Regions from separate parts of the Streptomyces sp. NPDC052040 genome, predicted to be linked through region 2. Evidence: riboswitches for the same ligand, from Rfam matches in the RefSeq annotation. Region 2 holds a riboswitch; the other holds the start of a gene.
The links. A riboswitch is a leader RNA that binds a small molecule or an ion and turns the genes downstream of it on or off. The one in region 2 is predicted to bind cobalamin.
Positions count from the first base shown of each region.

Region 1: linked by a shared signal. The riboswitch ahead of ACIHAA_RS15765 (prenyltransferase/squalene oxidase repeat-containing protein) and the one ahead of metE (5-methyltetrahydropteroyltriglutamate--homocysteine S-methyltransferase) in region 2 are both predicted to bind cobalamin.

Region 1 is NZ_JBIUBV010000006.1:289,099-298,818, reverse strand. It holds gene ACIHAA_RS15795 (BTAD domain-containing putative transcriptional regulator) at 1-584, shown strand, start outside; gene ACIHAA_RS15790 (MFS transporter) at 581-1,933, shown strand; gene ACIHAA_RS15785 (ECF transporter S component) at 1,990-2,862, opposite strand; gene ACIHAA_RS15780 (ABC transporter ATP-binding protein) at 2,952-4,583, opposite strand; gene ACIHAA_RS15775 (energy-coupling factor transporter transmembrane component T) at 4,580-5,674, opposite strand; gene ACIHAA_RS15770 (SCO2322 family protein) at 5,671-6,363, opposite strand; gene ACIHAA_RS15765 (prenyltransferase/squalene oxidase repeat-containing protein) at 6,363-7,577, opposite strand; cobalamin riboswitch at 7,693-7,819, opposite strand; gene ACIHAA_RS15760 (MBL fold metallo-hydrolase) at 7,955-8,977, opposite strand; gene ACIHAA_RS15755 (aldehyde dehydrogenase) at 9,155-9,720, shown strand, end outside.
Region 2 is NZ_JBIUBV010000001.1:1,354,401-1,364,120, forward strand. It holds gene metE (5-methyltetrahydropteroyltriglutamate--homocysteine S-methyltransferase) at 1-1,649, opposite strand, end outside; cobalamin riboswitch at 1,813-2,043, opposite strand; gene ACIHAA_RS05780 (3-hydroxybutyryl-CoA dehydrogenase) at 2,298-3,167, opposite strand; gene aceB (malate synthase A) at 3,164-4,762, opposite strand; gene aceA (isocitrate lyase) at 5,639-6,922, opposite strand; gene ACIHAA_RS05795 (short-chain fatty acyl-CoA regulator family protein) at 7,304-8,710, shown strand; gene ACIHAA_RS05800 (tautomerase family protein) at 8,726-9,172, opposite strand; gene ACIHAA_RS05805 (molybdopterin-dependent oxidoreductase) at 9,387-9,720, shown strand, end outside.

The DNA.
Region 1 (9,720 bases), on a different contig from region 2:
ACCTCTTTCCGGAGACACCACAGTGGCGAGCACGGGCCAGGCTCCGTCAGCTTGTGTTCAGGCTGCACGAGGCAACGGGGAAGCGTCTGCTCGATGTGCAACACGCGAGCATCGCTCTGGCCTCCGACGTGGAGGTGGACTACCACGCCGCTCTCGGAGTGCTGCGGGATGTACAACGCTGGCCACGAACCGCCACACGTCCACTCCCGGACGACTGGCAGGTCCTGCGCCGACCACTGCTGAGTGACATCGACGTTGCCTGCGTTGAGCCGATGCGCAATGAGTGGGACGTGCAGCGGGGTCAGGCGCTGGAGGCTATGGCGGAGACCCTGTTACGCCATGGCACGTACCTCGCGGCCGTCGAGGTCGGGGACGTCGCGGCCGAAGTCCACGAGTTCCGGGAAGCCCCGAGACGAATCGCGATCGAAGCCTGTCTGCGGGTAGGCGAGATCGCCGAGGCCCACATGCGGTTTCGACGCTATGAGCGCCTACTGGGCCGGGAGGTCGGTGTCTCGCCCAGTCCCGTCATTCCCGCCATGCTCCGGGCCTGGCAGTCCACGACGTCCCGGGCAGGTACCCGATGAAGAGCACGGGCACCGACGACATCAGTCAGCACCCACAGAGCCGCTCCCTTCGCCCCCTGACCGGCGTCCTGTCCGCACTGGCAGTGGCACTCACCTCATCACGCAGCTCGGCCGTCGCGCTGCCTTGGTATGTATTGACCCTCACGGGAAGTGCGGCCCAAACAGGCCTGGTGAGTTTCTGTCAGCTTCTTCCCTATGTCGCGGGCAAATTGCTTCTCGGCTCGGTGGTCGATCACGTCGGAGCGCGACGCGCTTCATGGGTTGCCGATGTCGTGAGCGCTTCTGCTCTGTGCACCGTACCCTTGCTGCACTGGGCCGACGGGCTGTCATTCCCCGTGCTCCTGGTCCTGGTCACCATCATCGGAGCCGCCCGCGCACCCGGAGATCTCGCGAAAGAAACCATGGTGCCCGAGGCCGCTGAACTTGCACGCGTGCCCCTGTCCCGCGCAACCGGTTTCTCCGGCACTATTCAGCAAGGAGCCGCGATCATCGGCCTGACCGGCGGGGGATGGCTCGTGGCAGCGGGTGGTCCCCAGGCGGCGTTAGGCATCAACGGGCTACTCTTCCTTGTCGGCTCATTGATCGTGGCCTTCATGATTCCCCGCCCTGCCAACGACGTGGGTAAATCATCTCCGGATGTGCAGAGCCCGGGGCCGGCATGGTGGCGCACATACCTCGCGAGCATGGCAGAAGGATTCCGCTTTCTGCGCGGAGATCACCTTCTGATGACGGCTATAGCTCTGCTCGCCTTGCTCGGACTGCTGGACACCGCCTTCTCCACTGTGCTGCTGCCTGTATGGGCCGAGGGCCACGGTCGTGGGGCGCAACTCGTGGGATCGCTCGGCGGCATACTGGCTGTTGCCGCGATCGTCGGCAGCGCCGTAGCCGCCGCGTTTGCCCACCGGCTGCCTCGCCGAGCCGTCTTTCTCGGCGCCCTTCTGATCGCTGGCGGCCCCAGGTTCCTCATCCTTGGCCTCGACGTACCCGTGAGCTGGGTGTTCGTCGTCATCGCGATCAGTGGTTTCGCAGAAGGCCTCCTCAACCCCGTCCTGGGAGCAGCGGTCCTGCAACGCATCCCCCGAGACATGCTCGGCCGAGTCGGAGGCATCGCGGACGCCATGGCATACGCGGGTATCCCCTTCGGTGGAATGCTCGCCGGGGTCCTGGTCGGAGCTTTCGGCGGCCCAGCAGTACTCCTCGCTGGCTCAGCTCTTTATTTCGCCGTCGTCCTGGTGAACATGATGTTCCGCGCCTGGAGGGAACTCGACACCGGCAAGCACGTGGACGAGCGTGTACAAGCCACTGCCGAGAGTCGTCCACGAGAGTCCGATACTGCCTGGGAGCAGTGAGCGCCGGGACCGTGACCGGCAGCGGCGGGCAGTATGTCGACCGGTGCCGTGGAGCCCTAAACCGACGGCGTCGGCCCGGCTCGTTCCGAAGCTGACCCCGGGTCTTCGGAGGAGGCCGGGCTGTCGAAGGCCACTGGGCTGTCGAAGGCTGCTCGGCGGGTTGCCCGGCGTAGGGCCTTGAGGACGGTCCGGCCGAGGAAGCAGGTCAGGACGACCGTCAGTACGGCGCGGCCCAGGTCCCAGCCCAGGGAGGTGGCCAGGCAGTAGGCGAGGAAGCGGGCCAGGTTGGCGGCGAGTCCGGCATGCGGGTCGTAGGCGATGTTCGAGGCCAGTGCGCCCATGAAGGGCCAGCCCGCCAGGTTCATCACCGTGCCGTAGGCGAACGACGCGAGGAAACCGTATGCGGCGAGCAGCGCCACCTCGCCCCGGCCCCGCCACCGGTCGGGGCCCGGCAGCAGTCCCGCGCCCAGGGTGAACCACCCCATGGCCAGCATCTGGAACGGCAGCCAGGGGCCGACACCGCCGGTCAGCAGCGCGGAGGCGAACATCGTCACATTGCCGAGCACAAAGCCGAAGCCGGGGCCGAGGACCCGGCCGCTCAGGACCATGAGGAAGAACATCGGCTCCAGGCCCGCGGTACCGGCGCCGATCGGCCGCAGCGCGGCGCCGGTCGCGGCGAGCACGCCCAGCATGGCCACGGCCTTCGGGCCGAGCCCCGACTCGGAGATCGCGGCCGCCACGACGGCGACGAGCAGCACCAGCAGACCGGCGAAGAGCCAGGGGGCGTCCTGGGCGTGCGCGCCGAGCCCGGAGGCGGGATCGGCGAACAGGGGCCAGGTGAAACCGGCGACCCCGACCGCGCTCACCAGCAGCAGCGCGACGACGGAACGGGGGCCGAGGCGGACGGGGCGTGCCTGCGCCACCGGCATCACCCCCACGCCGGTCGGTGCGGCGGCGGGGGCCGGGACGGCCGGTGGTGGCGTCGGGGTGGTCGTGGGCGGGTCCGGTTCGGGGTGGGTCATGCGGACAGGGCCTCCCTCACCTGGGCCACGGTGAGCCATGGCTGCGGGGCGAGGACCTTCGCGACCTGGGGGGCGAAGGAGGGGGAGGCGACGACCACCTCGGCGGCGGGGCCGTCGGCGACCACCTCGCCGTCCGCGAGGATCACCACGCGGTGGGCGAGTTCGGCGGCGAGTTCCACATCGTGGGTGGCCAGGACCAGGGAGTGGCCCTCGGCGACGAGACCGCGGAGCACGGTCACCAGACGGGCCTTCGCCGCGTAGTCCAGACCGCGCGTGGGCTCGTCCAGGAGCAGCAGCGGGGGGCGGGCCGTCAGGACGACGGCGAGCGCGAGGGCCAGCCGCTGGCCCTCCGACAGGTCCCTGGGGTGGGTGCCGTCGGCGACGCCCGGCAGCAGGTCGGACACCAGGGCCCGGCAGCTGCCCGGGGCGGCGCCCGCGTCCCGGTCGGCCGCCGCGCACTCGGCGGCCACCGTGTCCGCGTAGAGCAGGTCCCGGGGCTCCTGCGGTACGAGGCCCACGCGGCGCACCAGTTCGGGCGGCCTGGTGCGGTGCGGTACGGCGCCGCCGACCCGTACCCGGCCGCGGTCCGGTGCGAGGAGCCCGACCAGCGCGGCGAGCAGGGTGGACTTCCCGGCGCCGTTGCGTCCCATCAGGGCGACGGCCTCACCCGGGCCGACGGTGAGGTCGACCTGGCGCAGGGCCTCGACCCGGCCGCGGCGGACCGCCAGTCCCTCCACTACGGCGGTGGGAGCCTCGGGGCCGGGGGCCTCGGCCGTGGTCGTGGGGGCGGGGGGCTTCGTCGCGGGGGTCCGCGGGGCCAGTTGGTCGCGCAGGGCCCCCGCGCGGCGGCGGGCGTCGCGGATGGTCAGGGGGAGCGGGGACCAGCCGGCCAGGCGGCCGAGGGCCACCACCGGCGGGTACACCGGGGAGACCGCCATCACCTCCGCCGGGGTGCCGAGCACCGGGCGGGCGCCGGGGGCGGGCAGCAGGACGACCCGGTCGGCGTAGTGCACCACCCGCTCCAGGCGGTGTTCGGCCAGCAGGACCGTGGTGCCCAGGTCGTGGACCAGCCGTTGCAGCACGGCGAGGACCTCCTCGGCCGCCGCCGGGTCCAGCGCGGACGTCGGCTCGTCGAGCACCAGGACCCGCGGATGCGGGGTGAGCACCGAGCCGATCGCCACCCGCTGCCGCTGGCCGCCGGAGAGGGTGGCGATCGGCCGGTTGCGCAGACCGGTCAGTCCGAGCAGATCGAGGGTCTCCTCCACCCGCCGCCGCATCACCTCCGGGGCGAGCCCCAACGACTCCATTCCGTAGGCGAGTTCGTCCTCGACGGTGTCCGTGACGAAATGGGACAGCGGATCCTGCCCCACCGAGCCCACCACATCGGCGAGTTCGCGCGGCCGGTGCGCCCGGGTGTCGCGTCCGGCCACCGTGACCCGGCCGCGCAGGGTGCCGCCGGTGAAGTGCGGGACCAGTCCGTTCACCGCGCCGAGCACGGTCGACTTGCCGACCCCGGACGGGCCGACCAGCAGGGCGAGTTCGCCCTCGGGGACCTCGAAGCCGATGTCCCGCACCGCGGGCTCGGCGGCCCCGTCGTAGGTCACGGAGACATGCTCGAAGCGGATCACGGCGCCTCCTCGGGGGCGGGGGTGACGACGGCGGGCAGCAGACCGAGCAGCATCGCCGCCGCGGGCAGCAGCGGCAGTGCCGGTGCGGTCAGGGGGACGACACCGGGGTGCAGGGCGGCGGGGTCGTAGGCGGCCCAGACGGAGGGCAGGACGGCCGCGGCGATGCCGGAGCCCGCGACCAGCCAGGCCCGGGCGTCCCAGACGTCGGGGCGGTAGCGGGTGCGCGGGGAGCGGCGGCCGCCGAGCCGCAGACCGGCGAGGGCGGCGGCCAGACCGGCGAGCAGCACGGGCAGACCGTAGGCGGTGCCCTCCGCGGTCAGCAGACCGTAGGTGCCCGCGCAGACGCCCAGCAGCCCGCCCAGGGTGAGCGCGGTGGTGGTGCGGCGGACGGCGGGCGGTACCGCGGCGGTACGGCCGAAACCGCGCGCGTCCATCGCGGCGGCGAGCGCCACCGAACGCTCCAACGCGCCCTCCAGCACCGGCAGTCCGACCTGGAGCAGCCCCCGCAGCCCCCGGTCGGGCCGCCCGCGCAGCCGCCGGGCCGCGCGCAGCCGCCGTACGTCCGCCACGAGATGCGGGGCGAAGGTGAGTGCGACGACGACCGCCACGCCCGCCTCGTAGAGCGCGCCGGGAAGCGCCTTGAGCAGCCGGGCCGGGTTGGCGAGGGCGTTCGCGGCACCCACGCAGAGCAGCAGGGTGGCCAGCCGCAGACCGTCGTACAGGGCGAAGACCAGGCTCTCCGCGGTGACCCGGCCGCCCAGGCGGATGCCCTGCGCCCAGTGCGGGAGCGGGACTTCGGGCAGGGTGAACAGGGTGTGGGCGCCGGGGATCGGGGAGCCGAGGACGACGGTGAACAGCAGCCGGACGACGAGCACGGCGAGGCCGAGCCGGGCGAAGGCGGCGTAGGAACGCGACCAGGGGGCGCTGGTGCGGCGGGCCGCCACGACATACGCCGACACCGCGATCAGCAGGGCCAGCAGCAGCGGGTTGGTGGTGCGGGTGGCGGCGGTGGCCAGGCCCAGGGCCCACAGCCACCAGGCGCCCGGGTGCACGGCTCCCCGGCCGCGGCCGGGCCGGGACGCCACCGTCAGCCCCGGCGGCGGCGCGCCCGGGCCGCCGCCGCGATGCCCAGCACGGCCACCACGGCGACGCCTGTGCAGACGCCGACGGAGGGGCCGTGGTGCGCCGGGCCGTCCGCCCGGTCGCCGTCGTCCTTGCCCCCGGTCCGGCCGTGGTCCTGGCCCGAGGCCACCTGCTCGCCGCAGCCCTTGGCGGGGTAGCCCGCTATCGCACAGAGCAGGGCGTTGGTGTCGTAGCGCAGCGGGCCCGCGACCGCGGCCAGCGCGTCCGCGGTCGTCGCGTCCCCGGGCACCCGGGCGCAGACCGAGCGCGGGGCGGGCGGACGCTCACCGGAGGGGGCGTCCGCCGGGGTGCCGAAGTCGAGGACCAGGGCCACGCGCTTCTGGCCGCCGCGCGCGGGCGTCCCGGCGCAGATCGCCGCGAAGTCCGCGCGGCCGCGGGGCCTTGCGGCATCCGCGGAGTCCGCGCTCACCGCGAACCGGAAGCCCTGGACGTCACCGTCGGCGGGGCGGCTGGTCGAGGGGCCCTCGGTGGCGTACGTCCAGGGGGTGCCGCTGCGCTCCCAGAAGGACCAGTAGCGGTAGCCGACGGCCTGGGCACCGCCCGCGCTCCCCAGCAGTACGCACACCGTCAGGAGCAGGAGGAAGGGGAGGGCGAGGGGCCGGGCGGTGAAGGACGGGGCGCCCGTGCGGGCGCGGATCACGGCTGCTGCCGGTTGCGGCGGCCGCTGAGCAGGAAGCCGATGCCGATGCCCGCGACGAGGAAGACGCCGACGGTCCACCAGACACCGAAACCGGAGTCCGAGTCGCTCTTCTTCGACTTCTCCGCCTGCGCGGCGGCCTGCGGCGCCGGGCCCGTCGCGTTGAGCGCGGCGACCAGGTCGGTGCCGCCGAAGTGACGCGGGTCGCCGCCCGCCGCGTGCGCGGCGAGGATCAGCTCGGCGTACGCGGCGGGGCCGCTCTGCCGCGCCCACGGCCCGGCGTGGGACTCCAGCCAGCTCAGGGCGCCCGCCGCGCGCCCGGCCTGGCCGGCCGTGGCGAGGGCGACGACCGCGTCCGCGGTGTTGCCGTAGTCGGGCTGGTCCTTGGCGCCGGGCAGGGCCGACAGCAGATGCTGGTCCTTGGCCAGGGCCTTGAGGAGGTACGCGGCGCCGTTGCGCGCGGCGCCCTGCGGGTCGGTGGCCTTGGCGCACGCCGGGGCGGCACCGGCGGGCTTCGCGGCCTCCCCGGCCAGCCCCTTGCCGAGCGCGCCGGCCACGGCCGCGGCCGTCGCGTCCGCGTTGGCGGTGAGGGCGCCCTTCTTGTCGGGCTGGAAGGCGAAGGCGCCCGCCCCGTCGCCGTCGCAGGGGAGGGCCAGCTTCAGCAGCGCGTCGTAGGGGGAGCCGCCGCCCTTGCGGACGTCCTGCGGCCGGCCGCCCGTCGCCGTGAGGGCGCCGATCACCACGGACGTGGAGTTGGCGTCGCTCGCGCCTCCCGCGGTGTAGCCCCAGCCGCCGTCCTTGTTCTGCACGGACTTCAGCCAGGACACCGCCTTTGTGGTCGCGCCGTCGTGGCCGCCGAGCGCGGCGAGGGCCTGGACGGCCGCCGCGGTGCTGTTGGTGTCGACGGGCGTCTTGGCGTCGCAGGCGGCGGTGGGCTGCGCGCGGTAGGGGGCGAACGCGCCGTTCGCGCACTGCTGGCCGGTCAGCCAGTCCACCGCGGCTTCGGCGGGCTTCACCCCGGACGTGTGCTGGGCCAGCAGGGCGAGCGACTGGCGCCAGACGCCGTCGTAGGTGGGGTCGGTGGTGCCGTAGAGCCCGGACGGGTGGGACGCCGGGGCGGACGGGGAGGGGGAGGCGGCGAAGGCCGAGGTGGCGGGTGCCCCGGCTACGGCGGCTATGGCGGCGACCACCGCGGCGCTACGGCGAACGATCATGATCGGGGGTGCCTCTCCCTTGGCGTCCGGGAGCAGGCAGCACGGGGCACTTCCCCCGGGCGGCTCGGCTCCGTGGACCTCGACGGTGCGGGCACCGGCGGGCTGCCGGTGCGTGAGCCGGTCACGGCCCGTACGCGGCATCCCGGCTCGCCCCCCGGGGAGGCTCACGGTTGCGGGTCAGCGCCGGATTCGCACCGGCTTTCCCTCGTACGGATGTGAGGACGACCCGGCTACTGTACCCGCCGGTGGGAAGGGTCCCCGGTGGCCCGTGGAGGGAACAGGACGCGGGGGTTCCGGGGCGGGTGCGAGGGGTCCGGGGTGGGCCGCGGGACGCGGGGGTTCCTGCCGCCGGTCGCGTGCGTCGCCGGGCCCGGGGCCTACGCGGCCGTATACGCCACCGGCCCGGTCCCCGGTACCGGCTCCGCCCGGCCCAGCTTCACCAGTCGGCGGAGATGGGCCTCCGCCTCGAAGACCGCGATGGTGCGGGAGCCGTGGGGGAGCCGCGACCAGGGGCGGTTCCATGTCATGCGCTCGGCGAGTCCCCAGGGGGTCAGCGGGGTGTTGAGGAGGGCGCGCAGGGCGGTCAGCCGCTCCTCGTGGTGGGCCAGCAGCTCCCGGACCCGGGCGGGCGCGTCGGTGAAGGGGTGCTGGTGGGCCGGGAGCACCTCGGCGGGCTCGAGGCGGCCGACGCGTTCCAGTGAGTCCAGGTAGTCGCCGAGCGGGTCGGCGGCCGCGGTGGTGTCGTCCGGGTCCTCGTACAGGCCGATGTGCGGGGTGATTCCGGGCAGCAGATGATCCCCGGAGAACAGGCGGCCCCGGCCCGGGAGCCCGGCCGGGTGCTCCTCCTCCAGGTGGAGGCAGACATGACCGGGCGTGTGCCCGGGGGTCCAGATCGCGCGCAGCCGCCGCCCCGGGAGGTCGAGCAGCTCACCGGGGACGATCGCGCGGTCGGGCAGGGCGGGGGAGAAGCCGGGCAGCGGGCGCGGTGCCCGCAGCGGTGCGAGATGCTCCTCGGGGGCGCCCGCGGCCGCGAGCCGGGCGCGCAGAAAGCCGAACCAGTGCGCCGGTTGCGTGCGTTGGGCGCTCCGGACCACCGCGGTGTCCGCCGGGTGCATCGCGATCCAGGCGCCGGAGGCCTCCCGGACCCGGCCCGAGAGGCCGTGGTGGTCGGGATGGTGATGGGTGATCACCACCCCGTGGACCTCCGCGACCGTGGTGCCGCAGGCGGCCAGTCCCTCGGTCAGGGCGTCCCAGGAGAGTGGGTCGTCCCAGCCCGTGTCGATCAGCACCGGGCCGCGGCCGGTGTCCACGACGTGGACCAGGGTGTGGCCGAGGGGGTTGTCCGGGATGGGAACCCGGAGGGACCGTACGCCCCCGCCGTGATCGGCCGTCCGCGCCATGGTGCCCCCCGTCGCCGTCCGCCGGTACCCGTCCCCCGCCCGTGGACTCCGTCGGCGGGAACTGGTAACACTGCCGGTGTCGACCATATCTGATGCTCCATCAGGTGCGAGGGTCGGGAACGTCGAGACCATGCAGGGTGATGGGGCATCGGCAACAGTCCGGGGAGGCAGTCGGCCATGACCGATCTCGTGGAGCACGGACAGCTGTTCATCGGCGGGGAGTTGACCGATCCCCTGGGCAAGGACGTCATCGAGGTGGTCTCCCCGCACACCGAGGAACTCCTCGGGCGGGTGCCGGGCGCCTCGCGCGGGGACGTCGACCGGGCCGTCGCCGCCGCTCGCCGCGCCTTCGACGAAGGGCCCTGGCCCCGGGCGACGCCCGACGAGCGGATCGCGGTGGTGACCAGGATCAAGGACGGGATCGCCGCGCGCCACGAGGAACTGGCCCGGCTGATCTCCGCCGAGAACGGCTCCCCGTACTCCTGGAGCGTCCTCGCGCAGGCGCTCGGCGCGATGATGGTCTGGGACGCGGCCGTCACCGTTGCCCGGGACCACCCCCGCGAGGAGCGGCGGAACGGCGTCCTCGGGAAGATCCTGGTGCGGCGCGAGCCGGTCGGGGTGGTGGCGGCCGTCGTGCCGTGGAACGTCCCGCAGTTCACCGCCGCCGCCAAGCTCGCGCCCGCGCTGCTCGCGGGCTGCACGGTGGTGCTCAAGCCGTCGCCCGAGGCCCCCCTCGACGCCTA
Region 2 (9,720 bases):
CGCACCGTCATCGGCTCGGGCCGGGAGATGTCGCCCGCCAGGATCGGCGGCCGGACATAGCGGGTGCCGTAGGACTGGACCCAGCCGTGCTGGGTGGCCAGGTAGCCGGTGAGCTGCTCGGCGAAGTACTGGACCATGTCGTTGCGCTCGGCCTCGCCGTGCACCAGGACGTCCAGGCCGGTCTTCTCCTGGAAGGAGATCACCTCCCGGATCTCGGTCCGGATGCGCTCCTCGTAACCGGCCGTGTCGATCCGGCCGGTGCGCAGGTCCGCCCGTGCCGTGCGCAGCTCGTCGGTCTGCGGGAACGAGCCGATGGTGGTGGTCGGCAGCAGCGGCAGACCGAGTCCGGCGCGCTGGGCCGCGGCACGCTCGGCGTACGGCTGGGAGCGGCGGGCGTCGGCCTCGGTGACGGCCGCGGTCCGCGAGCGGACGGCCGGGTCGTGGGTGATCGGCGAGCCCGCGCGGGACTCCAGATCGGCCCGGTTGGCGGCGAGTTCGGCGGCGATCGCGTCGGTGCCGTGGGCCAGGCCCTTGGCGAGGGTGACGATCTCCTGCGTCTTCTGCCGGGCGAAGGCCAGCCAGCGCAGGATCTGCGGCTCGATGTCCCGCTCCAGAGCGGTGTCGAAGGGGACGTGCAGCAGGGAGGAGGAGGCGGACACGTCGACCCGGTCCGCCAGCCCCAGCAGGGTGCCCAGCGTGGACAGGGACTTCTCCAGGTCGTTGACCCAGATGTTGCGGCCGTTGACCACACCGGCGACCAGGCGCTTGCCGGGCAGGCCGCCCGCGGCGGCGAGGTCGGCCAGGTTGGCGGCCGCCGCCTCGGTGAAGTCCAGGGCAAGTCCCTCGACCGGGGCCTTGGCGAGCACCGGCAGGGCCTCGCCGAGACGGTCGAAGTAGGAGGCGACCAGCAGCTTGGAGCGGTCGGTGAGGCCGCCCAGTTCGCGGTAGGCGCGGGCGGCGGCGTCCAGCTCGGCCGGGGTGCGGTCCTGGACGAGGGCGGGCTCGTCGAGCTGTACCCACTCGGCGCCCGCGGCCCGCAGGTCGGCGAGGACCTCCGCGTAGACCGGCAGCAGGCGGTCCAGGAGGGTCAGCGGGTCGAAGTCGTCGGCCACGCCCGGCGCGGGCTTGGCGAGGAGGAGGTAGGTGACCGGGCCGACGAGGACGGGGCGTGCGGTCAGGCCCAGCGCGAGGGCCTCCTTCAGCTCCGCGACCTGCTTGGCCGAGTCGGCCGTGAAGACCGTGTCCGGGCCCAGTTCCGGCACCAGGTAGTGGTAGTTGGTGTCGAACCACTTGGTCATTTCGAGCGGCGCGACATCCTGGGTGCCGCGGGCCATGGCGAAGTAGCCGTCCAGGGCGTCCGCCTCGACGGCGGCCCGGTGGCGGGCGGGGATCGCGCCGACCATCACGGTGGTGTCCAGGACATGGTCGTAGTACGAGAAGTCACCGGTGGGCACTTCGTGGATGCCGGCCTCGGCGAGCTGCTGCCAGTTGGTGCGGCGCAGTCCGGCGGCGGTACCGCGCAGGGCGTCGGCGGTGACGCGGCCCTTCCAGTAGCCCTCGATGGCCTTCTTCAGTTCCCGGTGCTGTCCCTGGCGGGGGTAGCCGTACACGGTGGCCCGTGCTGCCGCGGCTGCGGACTTTGTGGTCACGGAGATCTCCTTCGCGAGATGAATCCCTGAGTCCCGGCGACGGAACGAGTGCGCGAAGGGTGACGGACCGGACGGAAACGACCTCGCGCGGCAAGCGCGGTCATCCGCCTGGTGTGTACGCCGACCCGCCCTCGAGGTCACCGGATTGTCCGCGCGCGAGTCGTCCCGCACGCGGGCAGTTGGCAGGTATTCGGACTCACGGGCACGCCCAGGCCTCTGTCGAGGCGCGGACACCTACTGGCCGTCGCTTCCCGGACCCGGTACATCGGGCCCAGTGCGTATGACGGCGGTCGTTCCCGCTCACCGCTGCGGGGCAGTCCCGGATTCCCACCGGGTTCCCTCTTGCGACGCTCCCGCCTGGCTGACGGGGCGAACCAGCTGCACGGGCCACACTACGCATCCGTCCGCGAGCGTGCCGGGACCCGTCCAGCATTCGGAAGGTGAAGTGGACCACGCGGTGGACAAGTGTGAAATGCGGCAGGGGCGGGAAGCGCGGTCACCCACGCTTCCCGCCCCTCTTCGGTGCGGTCCTGTCCGATGCGGTCCTGTCCGATGCGGTCGGCGGCCGGCGGATCCCCCGCCCGGCGCCGCCGGTTCCGGATCCCCCGACCCGTGGGAACCCGGCAACGCCCCGGCGGGCCGGGGCCCTCACCCCTGGTCGTACCGGTGGAATCCCCGCCCGGACTTACGGCCCAGCAGCCCCGCCTCCACCATCCGCTGGAGCAGCGGGGGAGGGGCGTAGAGAGGCTCGCGGAATTCGTCGTAGAGCGACTCGGCGATCGAGGCCACGGTGTCCAGCCCGATCAGGTCCGCGAGCCGCAGCGGCCCCATCGGGTGGGCGCAGCCCAGTTCCATGCCCGCGTCGATGTCGGCGGCGGTGGCGAAGCCGGACTCCGCCATCCGGACCGCGGCCAGGAGGTAGGGGACGAGCAGGGCGTTGACGACGAAGCCCGCCCGGTCCTGGGAGCGGATCACGGTCTTGCCGAGCGTGCCGCTCGCGAACTCCTCGGCCGCGGCCAGGGTCTTTGCCGAGGTGTGCAGCGAGGTCACGACCTCCACCAGGGGCAGCACCGGGACGGGGTTGAAGAAGTGCAGCCCCACCACCCGGTCCGCCCGCCCGGTCGCCATCCCGAGCCGCATCACGGGCAGGGAGGAGGTGTTGGTCGCGAGCACCGCCTCCGGATCCTCGACGATCTTGTCGAGGGCCGCGAAGACCTCGGTCTTGGCGACCGGGTTCTCCACCACGGCCTCGACGACCAACTGCCGGTCGGCCAGGTCGTCCAGGTCCCCGGTGAAGACCATCCGGGCGAGCGCGTCCCGGGCGTCGGCGCCGGACAGTTTCCCGCGCCGCACCGCCCGGTCCAGCGAGGACGCCACCGTCTCCCGGGCGGCCCGGGCCGCGACCGCGTCCACCTCGCACACCACGGTGTCCAGTCCGGCCCGGGCGCACACCTCGGCGATCCCGGCGCCCATCTGGCCGCCGCCGACCACCCCCACGCGCGCGATGCGTCCGCTCACGCCGCCCGCTCCAGGACCCGCACCAGGTGGCGGGAGTAGGCCTCCGGCGTGAAGAACAGGGGCAGTTCACCGCAGAGCGCGGTCCGTTCGAACAGCTCCCGCGCCTCGTCGACACACGCCCACGGGGACTCCGCACCGAGGGCCGCGGCCTCGGCGTCGAGCAGCCGGAGCACCGTCTCCCGGTCGACCACCCGGTGCCGCAGCCACTGCCAGATCTGCACCCGGGCGATCTCGGCGGTGGCCGCGTCCTCCATCAGGCCGTAGAGCGCGACGGCTCCCTGACCGCCCACCCAGGCGGCGAAGTAGCGCAGCGCGATCGCGATGTTGGTGCGCACGCCCTCGGAGGTCGGCGGTCCGCTGATGCGCCGCACCGACAGCAGCTCGGCCGGGGTCACCTCCACGTCGCCGCGCTGGCGGTCGAGCTGGTGCGGCCGCTCGCCCAGCACCCCGTCGAACACCTCGCGGCACACCGGCACCAGACCGGGATGGGCGACCCAGGACCCGTCGAAGCCGTCCTCCGCCTCGCGCTCCTTGTCCAGCCGGACCGTGGCGAGGGCCGCCTCGTGCGCGGCCGGGTCCTTGCTCGGCACCTGGGCGGCCATGCCGCCGATGGCGTGGGCGCCGCGCCGGTGGCAGGTGCGGACCAGGAGTTCGGTGTAGGCGCGCATGAACGGCGCGGTCATCGTGACCTTCGCGCGGTCCGGCAGCAGGAAGTCGGTGCGGTGACCGAAGGTCTTGATCAGGCTGAAGAGGTAGTCCCAGCGGCCCGCGTTGAGACCGGCGCTGTGCTCGCGCAGCTCGTAGAGGATCTCCTCCATCTCGAAGGCGGCGGTGATCGTCTCGATCAGGACCGTGGCGCGGACCGTGCCCCGGGGGATGCCGAGCAGCTCCTGCGCGAGGACGAAGACGTCGTTCCACAGCCGCGCCTCGTAGCGGTTCTCCAGCTTGGGCAGGTAGAAGTACGGGCCGTACCCGGCGTCGATCTGCCGCTGGGCGCAGTGGAAGAAGTACAGCCCGAAGTCCACCAGGGCGGCGGGCACGGGCCGGCCGTCGTACTCCAGGTGCTCCTCGTCGAGGTGCCAGCCGCGCGGGCGGATCATGATGGTGGCGATCCGCTCCCGGTCGGTGAGCCGGTACTCCTTGCCCTCCGCGGAGGTGAAGTCGATCCGCCGGTCGATGGCGTCGATCAGGGTGAGCTGGCCGCCGATGATGTTGTCCCAGGTGGGTGCGGTGGCGTCCTCGAAGTCCGCCATCCAGACCCGGGCCCCGGAGTTGAGGGCGTTGACGGCCATCCGGCGGTCCGGCGGCCCGGTGATCTCCACCCGCCGGTCGTGCAGTCCGGGAGCGGGCGGCGCGACCCGCCAGGAGGGGTCGGCGCGCACGGCGGAGGTCACCAGCGGGAAGTCGAGCGGGGTTCCGGCGGCCAGGCGCAGGGCCTGGCGGCGGCGCTCCTTGAGGAGTTCCTGACGACGCTCGGTGAACGCGGCGGCCAGCCTGCCCACGAAGTCGAGGGCGGCGGGCGTCAGGATCTCGTCGTGGCGGTGGGCCGGAGCTGCGAGGACACGGACCTGCTGAGCCGGAGCGATCGTGGTCATCGGGTTCTCCTGAGGAGTGGAGGCGGCGGGGCCGCCGGTGGGAGCGGGTGCCGTTCGGGGCAGCGGGGGGAGGGTCGCCCGGGTCGGGGTGCCGGGGCTGTGGGCCGGGTCGTGAAGGGGCCGGACGGGGTGGTCGGCCGGGTGCGGGCCGGTCCGGGACGGTCGCCCCGGTGGGGCGGGCCGGGGACCGCCCGGTGGTCCGGGGGCGTGTCCGGTGGTCCTGGACTCGGCCGGCGGTCCGGGTCCGCCCGACGGTCCGAGCTTGTCCGACGGTCCTGGTTTTGTCCGGTGGTCCGGGGCCCGTCCTGGGTCCGGTGGGCCTGTCCGGGTGTCCGGTGGCCCGTCGGGCCGGGTGTGGCCCGGGCGGTCGGCCGGGGCGGCGGCGGTGCGAGCGGTCGTCCTGCCCGGGGGGTCCGTCCGGAGGGGACGGCTCCGTCCGGGGCGATTGCTCCGTTCGGGTGACGGGGCGGTCGCCGGGCGGGGTGGCCGGGGCGTTCACCGAGGGGTCGGTTGCGGCCGGAGAGGTCCTGGGTCGGGACGGCGGAGGTGCGCCGGGTCGGACGGTCGCGGTCGCGGTGGTCCGCAGGGGGACCGGCGCCGGGGCGCCTGTCCGGCGGAGGCCGCCGGGGTCGTCCATTCTGCGGGGCCGACAGGGATTTCCCGTGCTGCTGTGGCTGCCGGGGGCGGCGGCCGGGCGGGGGTGCTCGGGGCGGGACCGGATGACGGATCCCGTGGCCGTTGCGCCCCTCGTGCCCGGCCTGCTCGTCGCTCGTCAGGGTGTGGAGCGGCGGTGGCGGCCGATCGCGCCGCGGGGGGCGACCGGCCGGGGGCGGGCGGACGGCTCGCGGTCGTCCCGCGAGCCGTCCCGCGCCGTGCCTAGTGGAACTGCTCCTCCTCGGTGGAGCCCGTGAGGGCCGTGGTCGAGGAGGCCGGGTTGACGGCGGTGGAGACCAGGTCGAAGTAGCCGGTGCCGACCTCGCGCTGGTGCTTGACGGCGGTGAAGCCCTGCTCCTGCGCGGCGAACTCCTTCTCCTGGAGGTCGACGTAGGCGGTCATGCCGTGCTCGGCGTAGCCGCGGGCCAGGTCGAACATGCCGTGGTTCAGGGAGTGGAAGCCGGCCAGGGTGATGAACTGGAACCGGTAGCCCATCGCACCCAGCTCGCGCTGGAACTTGGCGATCTGGTCGTCGTCCAGCGCCGCCTTCCAGTTGAAGGACGGGGAGCAGTTGTACGCCAGCATCTGGTCCGGGTACTGGGCGTGGATGGCCTCGGCGAACTCGCGGGCCTGCTCCAGGTCCGGGGTGCCGGTCTCGACCCAGATGAGGTCGGAGTAGGGGGCGTAGGCCAGACCGCGGGCGATGACCGGGGCCATGCCGTTGCGGACCCGGTAGAAGCCCTCCGCCGTGCGCTCACCGGTGACGAACTCGGCGTCGCGCTCGTCGACGTCGCTGGTGATCAGGTTCGCGGCCAGGGCGTCGGTGCGGGCGATGATGACCGTGGGCACGTCCGCGATGTCGGCCGCGAGACGGGCGGCGTTGAGGGTGCGGATGTGCTGCGAGGTGGGCACCAGGACCTTGCCGCCGAGGTGGCCGCACTTCTTCTCCGAGGCGAGCTGGTCCTCGTAGTGGATACCGGCCGCGCCCGCCGCGATCATCGCCTTGGTCAGTTCGAAGGCGTTCAGCGGGCCGCCGAAACCGGCCTCCGCGTCGGCGACGATCGGCGCCAGCCAGTCGGTGGTGTCGCCCGCGTTCTCGGCGGTGGCGATCTGGTCGGCGCGCAGCAGCGCGTTGTTGATCCGGCGGACCACCTGCGGCACCGAGTTGGCCGGGTACAGGCTCTGGTCGGGGTAGGTGTGACCGGCCTGGTTGGCGTCGGCGGCGACCTGCCAGCCGGAGAGGTAGATGGCCTGGAGACCGGCCTTGACCTGCTGGACGGCCTGGCCGCCGGTCAGGGCGCCGAGGGCGTGGATGTAGTCCTGCTCGTGCAGCTGGCGCCACAGGCGCTCGGCGCCGCGGCGGGCGAGGGTCTGCTCCTCGCGGACACTGCCGGAGAGCCGGACCACTTCCTCGGCGCCATAGGTGCGCTCGATGCCCTGCCAGCGGGGGTCGGTGGCCCAGCGCTGTGCGAGTTCCTCGGCTGCCTGCGTCCTCGCGTCTGCCATGACGGTCACCCTCTCCTCGGTCTGCATCTGTTTGCCAATCTCCCGTCCCGATGAACTGGGGTGGCACTGTGTGTCATGTTGTGTGGTGCACGGCCCGCCGTCCCGTTGCCGGACCTGGGTGAGCAATGCTGCCGTGCGCGGCCCCTTGGATACCGGGATCTCCGACGTCAGGGCGTGATATCGAGCCCCGGTATCGGTTGGTGGCCGTTGGGGTCCGGCGGGCCGTACAACCACTTTCGCACTGGCACTCAGTGCCATCAACCGTGCAAGCATGCCAAGTTTTGCGAATCTTCCCTGCGATGATTGCGAAGGTTGCGAAGGGGCAGGGCCTGTTTGCCTCGCGTAAGGTGACCGCCGGGCCCGGACCACGGAGGAGACGCGGTGAGCAAGACGTACGCGGGAGCGCGCCTGCGCCGCCTGCGCGAGGACCGCAGGATGAGTCAGGCCGAACTGGCCCGGGTGCTCGCCATCTCGCCGAGCTATCTGAACCAGATGGAGCACGACTCCCGCCCCCTCACCGTCCCGGTGCTGCTGCGCCTGACCGAGGCCTTCGGCGTCGAGCCGGGCTTCTTCTCCGAACGCGACACCACCCGGCTGGTGGCCGACCTGCGCGAGGCGCTGGCGGGAGAGCTGGCCGAGTCCCGGGTCTCCGCCTCCGACCTGACCGAGCTCGCCTCGCGGATGCCCACGGTGGCGCGGGTGCTGCTCGACCTCGGCCACCGCAACCAGGTGCTCGCCGAACGCCTCGCCGGGGCCACGGACGCCCGCGACATCGGCTCCGAGCCGCCCCAGTCGCCGCACGAGGAGATCCGGGACTTCTTCTACCGCCGCCAGAACTACCTGCACGACACCGACCTCGCGGCCGAGCGGCTCGCCGAGGAGATCGGGATCAGGCCCGGCGAGGTCGTCCCCGCCCTGACGGCCCGTCTGGCCGACCGCCACGGCGTCCGGCTGGCCGTCGAGGCCGACGGCCATCTGCACCGTTACGACGAGCCGAGCCGCACCCTCCGCCTCTCCGCCCGGCTGCGCCCCGGGCAGCGCGCCTTCCGGATGGCGACCCAGCTCGCCCTGCTCGAATACGGCGCCGAACTCGACCGGCTGGCCTCGGAGGACTTCCCCGCGGGCTCGCCCGCCCACTGCCTGGCCCGCATCGGCGTCGCCAACTACTTCGCGGCGGCCCTGATCCTGCCGTACGCCGCCTTCCACGCGGCCGCCGAGGAGGTGCGCTACGACATCGAACGGCTCACCGACCGCTACGGCCTCGGCTACGAGACCGTCTGCCACCGGCTGAGCACCCTCCAGCGCCCCCGGCTGCGCGGTGTCCCCTTCTCCTTCGTGCGGGTCGACCGGGCGGGCAACATGTCCAAGCGCCAGTCGGCGTCCGGCTTCCACTTCTCCCGGGCGGGCGGCACCTGCCCGCTGTGGAACGTCTACGAGGCCTTCGCCTCACCCGGCCGCATCCATGTCCAGATCGCCGAAATGCCCGACGGGCAGCGCTACTTGTGGACCGCCCGGGCCGTCACCCGGCACCGCGGCGGCTGGGGCGAACCCGGCAAGACCTTCGCCATCGGCCTGGGCTGCGAGATCCGCCATGCCCACCGGCTCGTCTACTCCGACGGCCTCGACCTCTCCAACGCCTCGGCCGCCACGCCCATCGGCATGGGCTGCCGCGTCTGCGAACACCTCGAATGCCCGCAGCGCGCGGCTCCGCCCCTCGGCCGCCCCCTGCGCATCGACCAGAACACCAGCACCTTCGTGCCGTACCCCATCACCGACGCCGCCACCTGACCGCCCGGCTCCCGCTCAGGAGGCCGCTCGGTCCGGGTCCGCCCCGGCGCCGTACACGGTCGTTGCCGGGTCCGGGTCGAGGACCAGGTACTGCGCCACGCCGTGCCCGAACGACCAGTCGACGGACTCGTTCTCGGTCAGCGTGATCAGCACGTTGCGCGGGTCCGTCCCCGCGCGGTCCCGGGCGAGTTCGGTGATCCGCCGGTACAGCGCCTGCTTCTGCGCCGGAGTGCGCCCGGACCGCAGGGTGATCGTGACGAACACGATGCCGTCGTCGCGCCGGATGCCGAGGTGGTCGCCGTAGCGCAGGGTGCTGCCGGTGCCGTCGTGGCCGGTGAGGACCTGGAACAGATCGCCGGGGGGAATGCCGGTCGTCTCGCGCAGAGCGTCGTGCACGGCCCGGCCGAGTGCGTCGAGCCGTTCGGCGTCGGCCCGGAGTGCGTCGATGCGTACCAGCGGCATGGCGGTGGCCGCCCCTTCGTTCGAATGCTCGCGCTTGCCCGGATGCCTGCGCGGGTTCCGTACATACTAGTAGGTACAACGATGCTCCAGTAGGGACAACGACGGGCCGCCGGGGGACTGCGGGGTTCTCCGGCATGTCTCCGGCATGAACGTCCCTGTTCCGTAAGGGGTCCGGGCATTCCGGGGGCGGGGTGCGGCGGGTGGGATGGGAGGCATGGAACTGCGCTTCATTCCCCCCGTGTTCAAGGGCAGACTGCACGACGCCCGCACGGCGACCGTGATCGGACGGTGGCTCGGCCCGGCGTTCGCGGTGTGCTTTCTCACCGGGCTGGTCAGCCATGTCCTCCAGCACCCCCCGGCCTGGGCCGCCGACCGCCTGCCGAGCCGCCCGGTGTGGGGCTACCGGCTCACCCAGGGACTCCATGTCGCCTCGGGCATCGCCGCGATCCCGCTGCTGCTCGCCAAGTTGTGGACGGTCTACCCGCGCCTGTTCGCCTGGCCCCTCGTGCGGTCGGTGCGGCACGCGCTGGAGCGGCTGTCGGTGGCGG